DNA from 2 places in the Stenotrophomonas sp. TWI1149 genome. Region 2 is predicted to be linked to the other one. Evidence: riboswitches for the same ligand, from Rfam matches in the RefSeq annotation. Region 2 holds a riboswitch; the other holds the start of a gene.
What was found. A riboswitch is a leader RNA that binds a small molecule or an ion and turns the genes downstream of it on or off. The one in region 2 is predicted to bind glycine.
Positions count from the first base shown of each region.

Region 1: another riboswitch for glycine. It lies ahead of ABE424_RS09755 (trimeric intracellular cation channel family protein); the one in region 2 lies ahead of gcvP (aminomethyl-transferring glycine dehydrogenase).

Region 1 covers NZ_JBDJLB010000007.1:71,870-76,010, forward strand. The annotation lists gene ABE424_RS09735 (NAD(P)/FAD-dependent oxidoreductase) at 1-685, shown strand, start outside; gene ABE424_RS09740 (nuclear transport factor 2 family protein) at 734-1,168, opposite strand; gene ABE424_RS09745 (ribonuclease E inhibitor RraB) at 1,222-1,566, opposite strand; gene ABE424_RS09750 (GIY-YIG nuclease family protein) at 1,654-1,923, opposite strand; glycine riboswitch at 1,968-2,061, shown strand; glycine riboswitch at 2,070-2,161, shown strand; gene ABE424_RS09755 (trimeric intracellular cation channel family protein) at 2,254-2,871, shown strand; gene ABE424_RS09760 (MdtA/MuxA family multidrug efflux RND transporter periplasmic adaptor subunit) at 3,316-4,141, shown strand, end outside.
Region 2 covers NZ_JBDJLB010000006.1:233,865-238,005, forward strand. The annotation lists gene ABE424_RS09325 (hypothetical protein) at 1-210, opposite strand, end outside; gene ABE424_RS09330 (multidrug effflux MFS transporter) at 282-1,505, opposite strand; glycine riboswitch at 1,786-1,887, shown strand; gene gcvP (aminomethyl-transferring glycine dehydrogenase) at 1,976-4,141, shown strand, end outside.

The DNA.
Region 1 (4,141 bases), on a different contig from region 2:
CGAGGCCGGCCCGCGCGTGCTGTCGACCTTCCCCGAGGTGCTCTCGCTCAAGGCGCGTCGGCAGCTGGAGAAGCTGGGCGTGGAAGTGCTCACCGGCACCCCCGTCAGCGACATCAATGCCGAAGGCTTCCAGCTCGGCGACCGCTTCGTCGAGGCTCGTACCGTGGTCTGGGCCGCGGGTGTCGCCGCCTCACCGCTGGCGCGTACGCTGGACGTCCCACTGGATCGCGCCGGCCGCGTGCCGGTGCAGCCCGATCTCACGCTGGACGGCCACCCGGAGATCTTCGTCGCCGGCGACCTCGCCGCACTGACCCAGGCCGACGGCAAACCGGTGCCCGGCGTCGCGCCGGCGGCCAAGCAGATGGGCAAGCACGTGGCGACCACGATCCAGGCACGCCTGGCCGGCAAGCCTGCGCCGGGCCCGTTCAACTACCAGGACTTCGGCAACCTGGCGACCATCGGCCGCATGGCCGCGATCGTCCACCTCGGACGCCTGCAGCTCTCCGGCGTGCTGGCCTGGTGGTTCTGGCTGGCCGCGCACGTGTTCTTCCTGATCGGCTTCCGCAACCGCGTCGTGGTGCTGCTGAACTGGGCGGTGGCGTACTGGAGCTACCAGCGCAGCGCGCGGATCATCTTCGGTGATGCGCAGGATGATCGCCGGCCGAAACGACCGCCGACGCCCTGATCGTCCGTGCCGCAACAGTGGCAGCCGGACGCACCTGGCTGCCATCGCTCACTTCGGCTTGCTGTACCACAGCGCGTTGACGATCACCCAGCGCTCGCCGAACCGCCCCATGTGGAAATAATCCACGAACCACGGGGTTTCCAGCCGCACCGAGGCGGCGTTGCCAACGACATCGAGCACCTTGCACTGCCGGTTCCACGCGGCCTTCGGCGTCTTCAGCGCGCCGGCCCGGGTCAACCCGACCAGTTCCTCTTTCGACATCCGGCGCAGGCCAAGCCGCTCGTCCGGCGTATCGCCCAGGATCGCGCGCTTGGCCAGGTCCGGGTGCAGCGAGCGCGCCACGCGCTCGGGATTTCCTTCCAGCTGCCCATCCACATAGTCGAAGCAGGTTGCTTCGATGGCGGCCAGCGTGGCCGGATCAGGACCCTGGGCCGCCTGTGTGGCGGCCGCGGCAACCGCGAGCATCAGGGACAACGTCGACATCGATTCTCTCCGGCAGGGGGACGTTCGAACGGATCACGCCGCGTTGCGGTGGCTCACCCCTGCGACAGGCATCCCCAGCCGTCGACCTGGCCGCTGTAGGAGACCGCCTCGCTGGCAAGCAGGCCTTCGAAGCCCGAGATGTTCTGGTGCGTCGGCAGCATCAGCGGATGCACCACCACCTGCCATGGGAACTCATCGTTGCCCTCGTACGCGGCGAAGGACACCTTCTGGTCGTTCTTGAGCAGGTGCACGGCGAAGGCGATCGCCACGTCCTGGGTCGGGAAGATCAACGCGAAATCCACCTCGCGCGGAATCGTCAGATCGTCGCCGTCCTGCAGCATGTTCCAGAGCACATCGCCATTTTCATCTTCCGGGTACAACGACAGATCGCGGGACATGGCACTCCAGGGCTTGGGCAAGCGGATCAACGAACGATGGCTCGATGGTATGCCGCCAGCGGAGCCCCGAACAACCCGCGCGCGGCGCTACGTGGGATCGGGCAGCGCCAGCCACGCCAGCTTGCGCTCCCGTGGTTGCCGCTTGAGCTGCCACTCGGCCTTCGAGGCCGCCGCGCGGTCCGGGTAGGCGCGCATCGCCAGCACCTTCACCGGCGGGTTCGCCCGCGTGTATTTCGCCCCTTTACCGGCGAGGTGGGCCTGGAAGCGCGCGTCCACGTCGTTGCTGATGCCGGCGTAATAGCTGCCGTTGCGGCATTCGAGCAGGTACAGGTACCAGAGGGCGGGTTCAGCGGGCATACCGGGATTATCGCCCGGAGCGGGCCCGGCGGCTGCTAGAATCCGCCCCGGATGCAGGAGAGAGGCGCCGCGCTGGCGCCCGCCGAAGGCGCAGGCTCCCATAATCGCTCAGGCCGGTGGCTGCACAGCCACCAACCATGCATCCGACACGCCGATCTGGAGAGAGGTCTTCAATGACCCGCCGAAGGGGCACGTGGCCTTGGCCACCGAACTCTCAGGCAAAAGGACAGCGGGAGCGGCAACGGAATCCCACCCACGACAGTGCAGCAGCGCTGGCGTGACGCGTGCGCGTTTTCCGTCCCCGCCTGCCGTGTCCCCGGAGCCACCCCCATGCTGCTCTCCCTGATCTACCTCATCGCCATCTCGGCCGAAGCCATGACCGGCGCCCTGTCGGCCGGCCGCCGCCGCATGGACCTGTTCGGCGTGGTCATCATCGCCTGCGTCACCGCGCTCGGTGGCGGCTCGCTGCGCGACATCGTGCTCGGCCACTACCCGCTGGGCTGGGTGAAACATCCGGAATACCTGGGCTTCACCATCTGCGCGGCACTGATCGCCACCTGGGTCGCCCGCTGGATGCATCATTTCCGCCGGACCTTCCTGGTGCTCGATGGGCTGGGACTGATCGCCTTCACCCTGATCGGCTGCGCGGTCGCACGCGAGGGCGGGCACACCGTGCCGATCATCCTGATCGCCGGCATGCTCACCGGTGCGTTCGGCGGCGTGCTGCGCGATGTGCTGTGCAACGAGGTGCCGCTGATCTTCCAGAAAGAACTGTATGCGGTGATCACCCTGCTCACCGGTGCGGCGTACCTGGCGCTGCTGGAACTCGGCGTGTCGCTCAACGCGGCGACGCTGTGGTGCCTGGGCGGCGGCTTCCTGTTCCGCCTGCTGGCGATCCATTTCAAATGGGAAATGCCGAAGTTCGTGTACCGCGACGAGGTGCATTGAACGGAACGTTCAATGCACCGGTAGCACCCGACCGTTGGTCGGGTGGCCTGACACACGTTCAATGCACCGGTAGCGCCCGACCGTTGGTCGGGTGGCCTGACACACGTTCAATGCACCGGTAGCACCCGACCGTTGGTCGGGTGGCGGCGTGTATCGACCAACGGTCGGTACCTACCGACGGCATGCATGCGCCTTCCCGTGACCACCTTGGTCGGATGACGCAATGCACCCATCCACCCGGGCCCTGCCCCATGACCAAGGGCATGTGAGTGCAGGCACCCACACGCGGTACCATGACGCCCCCGCCCCTCCCGGGTCGGTATCCAGCCACGCTGCGGCATTCGACCAGCGGCCCCGCCAGACAACCCCACTTCGCCCCGCCTGCCCCCACGGGCCGGTAAACCATGGACGCGTTCGCCGTGTGGCGTACGCGCAGGATGCCCCATGTCTGCCCCGCTCCCCTCGCGTTCCCGTCGTCTGTTCAAACCGCTGTTGGTCGTGGCCGTACTGGCCGCCGCCGTGATCGCCTGGCGGGTGTTGTCGCCCGCGCCGACCGCCGAGGCCGCGCCTGCGAGCACCGCCACCCCGGTACGCGTGGCCACCGCAACGCAGGAAGACCTGGTGGTGCGCCTGAAGGCGCTCGGGACGGTGACGCCGCTGCATACGGTGGGCATCCGCAGCCGCGTGGATGGCGAGCTGCTGCGGCTGGCGTTCTCCGAGGGCCAGCACGTCAAGGCCGGCGAGCTGCTGGCCGAGATCGATCCGCGCCCGTTCCAGGTACAGCTGTCGCGTGCGCTGGGCACCCAGCAGCAGAACCTGGCCGAGCTCGACAACGCCGAGAGCCAGCTCAAGCGCTTCACGGAACTGCAGAGCAAGCACTTCGTCTCCGCGCAGGACCTGAGTGATCAGCAGAGCAAGGTGCGCCAGTTGCAGGGCCGTCGCCAGACCGACCAGGCGGCCGTGGATGAAGCACGCCTGCAACTGCAGTACACCCGCATCACCGCGCCGGTGGCCGGGCGCATGGGCCTGCGCAACGTGGACGTCGGCAACCTGGTCCGCAGTGGCGATACCGAACCGCTGGCCACCATCACCCAGACCATCCCGATCAGCGTGCTGTTCACCGTGCCCGAGCCGGACCTGCCGGCGGTGGTCGCCGCGGCACGCGCGAATCCGCAGCTGACCGTGGAAGCCTGGGACCGCGAAGAGCGCAACGCGCTCGGCGACGGCGTGCTCTCCAGCCTGGACAACCGCATCGACACCGCCACCGGCA
Region 2 (4,141 bases):
CGCCGCGCTCGGCGTCTGGCCGGCGATGCGACCATCCATGCCCAGCACCCACTCGCCGTCCCGGCGGACGATGCCGGCCAGCAGCGTGCGCTGCTGGTCCCGCAGTTCGGCATGCGGCTCAACCGGCGTGGCGGTGGCCTGCTCGCGGTTGGCGGCCTGGGTTTCGCGGCGCCGGCGGATGTCGCGGCGCAGTTTGGAGGTGGTCGACATGGGAAAATCCGGACTGCGTCAAAGCGCCAAGGATACCGCACGGCCCCTGGCGGGCCTGTGCGGCAGGGGGGTCACTCGATGGGCGTCAGTACTTCACGGCGGCGCTCGGCGTGCCGCTCCCAGTACCAGAAGCTGCCACCGATGGCGAAGAACGCCGCGTAGCCCAGGGCCAGATGCAGGGGGTTGCTGCTGAGCATCGGCGAGACCACGCCGGCCACCACCGTGTTGATCATCAGCTGGATGAACATCTGCATGGACGAGGCCAGGCCGCGCTGATGCGGATACATGTCCAGCACGGCCAGCGCCAGGATCGGGAAGATCAGCGCCATGCCGACACCGCCCAGGAAGATCGGCATCACCGCCCACGGCAATGCGATCTGCGGCACCGACACCACGTAGCCGAAGTTCAGCAGCGCCGAGACCGCGCACAGCGCGAAGCCGATCGCGATCTGCCGCTGCGGCACGATCCGCCCGGCCATGCGACCGGACAGGAACGAGCCCACGGTCATGCCGCCGATGGTCGGAATGAACAGCCACGCAAAGCCGCCCTCGCCCAGTTGCAGGTGCTGCATCACGAACACCGGCGCCGAGGCGATGTACAGGAAGATGCCGGAGAAATTGAACGCACCGGCCGCGGCCAGGCGCAGCAGGCGCGGGTTGGATCCCATGCGCGCGTAGCTGCGCAGCAGTTCGCGCATCGACAGCGGCGTGCGTGCTTCCACCGGGTGGGTTTCGGGCAGCCACTTGCTGGTGGCCAGCAGCAGCACCACGCCGAACAGCACCAGGAACCAGAAGATCAACGGCCAGTCGCCGCCGCCCAGCAGGATCCAGCCACCGATGATCGGCGCGATCGCCGGCGCGACACCGAAGATCATCGAGACCTGGCTCATCAACCGCTGCGCATCGGCACCGTGGTACAGATCACGGATCACCGCGCGGCCCACGATCACGCCGACACCGGCGGTCACGCCCTGCAGCGCGCGGAACACCAGCAGCGTGGTCATGTCGCGCGACAGCGCACAACCAATCGAGGCGCCGATGAACAGCACCAGCCCGCCGATGATCACCCGCCGGCGGCCGAACGCATCCGAGAGCGGGCCGTGCGCCAGGCTCATCAGGCCGTAGAACAGCAGGTACACGCTGATGGTCTGCTGCACCGCGACCTGGTCCACCTGCATGCGGTCGCCCAGCAGCAGGAAGGCCGGGAAAATGGTGTCGATCGAGAACGGACCGAACATCGCCAGGCCTGCAAGCAGCAGGGCCAGACGGCGGGTCGAGGGTGAGGCGGGCGTCATGCGGGCTTCCGTCAGCGGCCGTGCGCAATGCGCGGCGGGCGCCAGCCCGGTACGGGCGGCGCCAGATGAATACGAGGATCCAGCGATCATAGGCCTTTGCCGCGCCCGGCACCATGCCCGGGGGCACGTTTCCGGGGTTCGGATGGCCCCGTATTCATGTGCTGGAAAGGCCCAGCGGCCGAAAGCGCTGGGCTATAATCGCCGGGCTACATGGTGGGAGAAGCGGACACCCGCTGCCGAAGGCGCAACGCCCGTAATCGCTCAGGCCCGATACCACCCGCATCAAAACTCTGGAGAGACCGGCGAATGCCGGCGCCGAAGGGGCACGAAGCACGCAGATGCGCGCTTTTAAACTCTCAGGCAAAAGGACAGAGGGGCACCCAGGAAGACCGCAAGGTCCGGTGGATCGCTGTCGCCCGCGACGCGCCCTGGCCCGACCGCCTTCCGAACGTGCGTGCCCACTCTCCGAGATGCCAGCCATGTCCCAGAACACCCCCTCCCTGCGCGAGCTTGAACACAGCCACGCGTTCGTCGAACGCCACATCGGCCCCAACGACGCCGAAATCGCGCAGATGCTCGACGTGGTCGGCCACGCCTCGCTGGACGCGCTGACCGATGCGATCGTCCCGGCCGGGATCAAGTCGCCGGCACCGCTGGACCTGCCCGAGTCGCTGACCGAAGTGCAGGCACTGGCCAAGATCCGCGCCATCGCCGACAAGAACCAGGTCTTCCGCACCTTCATCGGCCAGGGCTACTACGGCACGCTTACCCCGAACGTCATCCTGCGCAACGTGCTGGAAAACCCGGCGTGGTACACCGCCTACACCCCGTACCAGGCCGAGATCTCGCAGGGCCGCATGGAAGCGCTGATCAACTTCCAGACCCTGTGCGCCGACCTGACCGGCATGGAGATCGCCAACGCCTCGCTGCTGGATGAAGCCACCGCCGCCGCTGAAGCGATGACGCTGGCCAAGCGCTCGGCCAAGTCGAAGTCGGACACCTTCTTCGTGCACGACGCGGTGCACCCGCAGACGCTGGAACTGCTGCGCACCCGCGCCGAGCCGATGGGCATCGTGCTGCGCGTGGGCACCCCGGCCGAGGCGATGGACGCCGAAGCCTACGGCGTGCTGCTGCAGTACCCGGATACCTTCGGCCATATCGGCGACTACAAGGCGCTGGCCGATGCCGTGCACGCGCGCGGCGGCCTGGTCGCGGTGGCGACCGACCTGCTGGCGTTGACCCTGATCGCCGCCCCCGGCGAATGGGGCGCGGACATCGTGGTCGGCAACTCGCAGCGGTTCGGCGTGCCGTTCGGCTTCGGCGGCCCGCACGCCGCCTTCATGGCCTGCCGCGATGCGTACAAGCGCTCGATGCCGGGCCGCCTGATCGGCGTCTCGGTCGATGCGCAGGGCAATGCCGCCTACCGCCTGACCCTGCAGACCCGCGAGCAGCACATCCGCCGCGAGAAGGCGACCTCCAACATCTGTACCGCCCAGGTGCTGCTGGCGGTGATGGCCTCGATGTATGCCGTGTACCACGGTCCGGAAGGCCTGACCCGCATCGCCCGCCGCACCCACCGCCTGGCCGCGATCCTGGCCGCTGCCCTGCGCAGCGCCGGCGTCAACGTGGGCGAGCACTTCTTCGACACCCTGCACGTCAAGGACATCGACGCCAAGGCGATCCACGCCAAGGCCGCCGCGGCGCGCATCAACCTGCGTGCGATCGACAGCGACGCGGTCGGCATCAGCCTGGATGAAACCGCCACCCGCGCCGACATCGTCGCGCTCGGCCAGCTGTTCGGTGCGACCGTCGACGTGGACGCACTGGATGCGGCCACCGCCGATGCGTTGCCGGCCGATCTGGTGCGCACCAGCGCCTTCCTGACCCACCCGGTGTTCAACACCCACCACAGCGAACACGAACTGCTGCGTTACCTGCGTTCGCTGGCGGACAAGGACCTGGCCATGGATCGCACCATGATCCCGCTGGGCAGCTGCACCATGAAGCTCAACGCCACCGCCGAAATGATCCCGGTGACCTGGCCGGAGTTCGCCAACATCCATCCGCTGGCCCCGGCCGACCAGGCCACCGGCTACAAGGAACTGATCGACGGCCTCGAAGCGATGCTGGTCGAGTGCACCGGCTACGACGCGGTCAGCCTGCAGCCGAACTCCGGTGCGCAGGGCGAATACGCCGGCCTGCTGGCGATCCGCGCCTACCACCGCTCGCGCGGCGAAGGCCACCGCGACGTCTGCCTGATCCCGGATTCGGCGCACGGCACCAACCCGGCCTCGGCGCAGATGTGCGGCATGAAGGTCGTGGTGACCAAGACCGATGCCAACGGCAACGTCGACCTGGACGACATCCGCATCAATGCGGAGAAGTACAGCGACCGCCTGGCCGCGCTGATGATCACCTACCCGTCCACGCATGGCGTGTTCGAGGAAGAGGTGGTGGACATCTGCGAGATCGTGCACAAGCACGGCGGCCAGGTGTACACCGACGGCGCCAACATGAACGCCCTGGTCGGCGTAGCCAAGCCCGGCAAGTGGGGCTCGGACGTGTCGCACCTGAACCTGCACAAGACCTTCTGCATCCCGCACGGCGGCGGCGGCCCGGGCGTCGGCCCGTGTGCG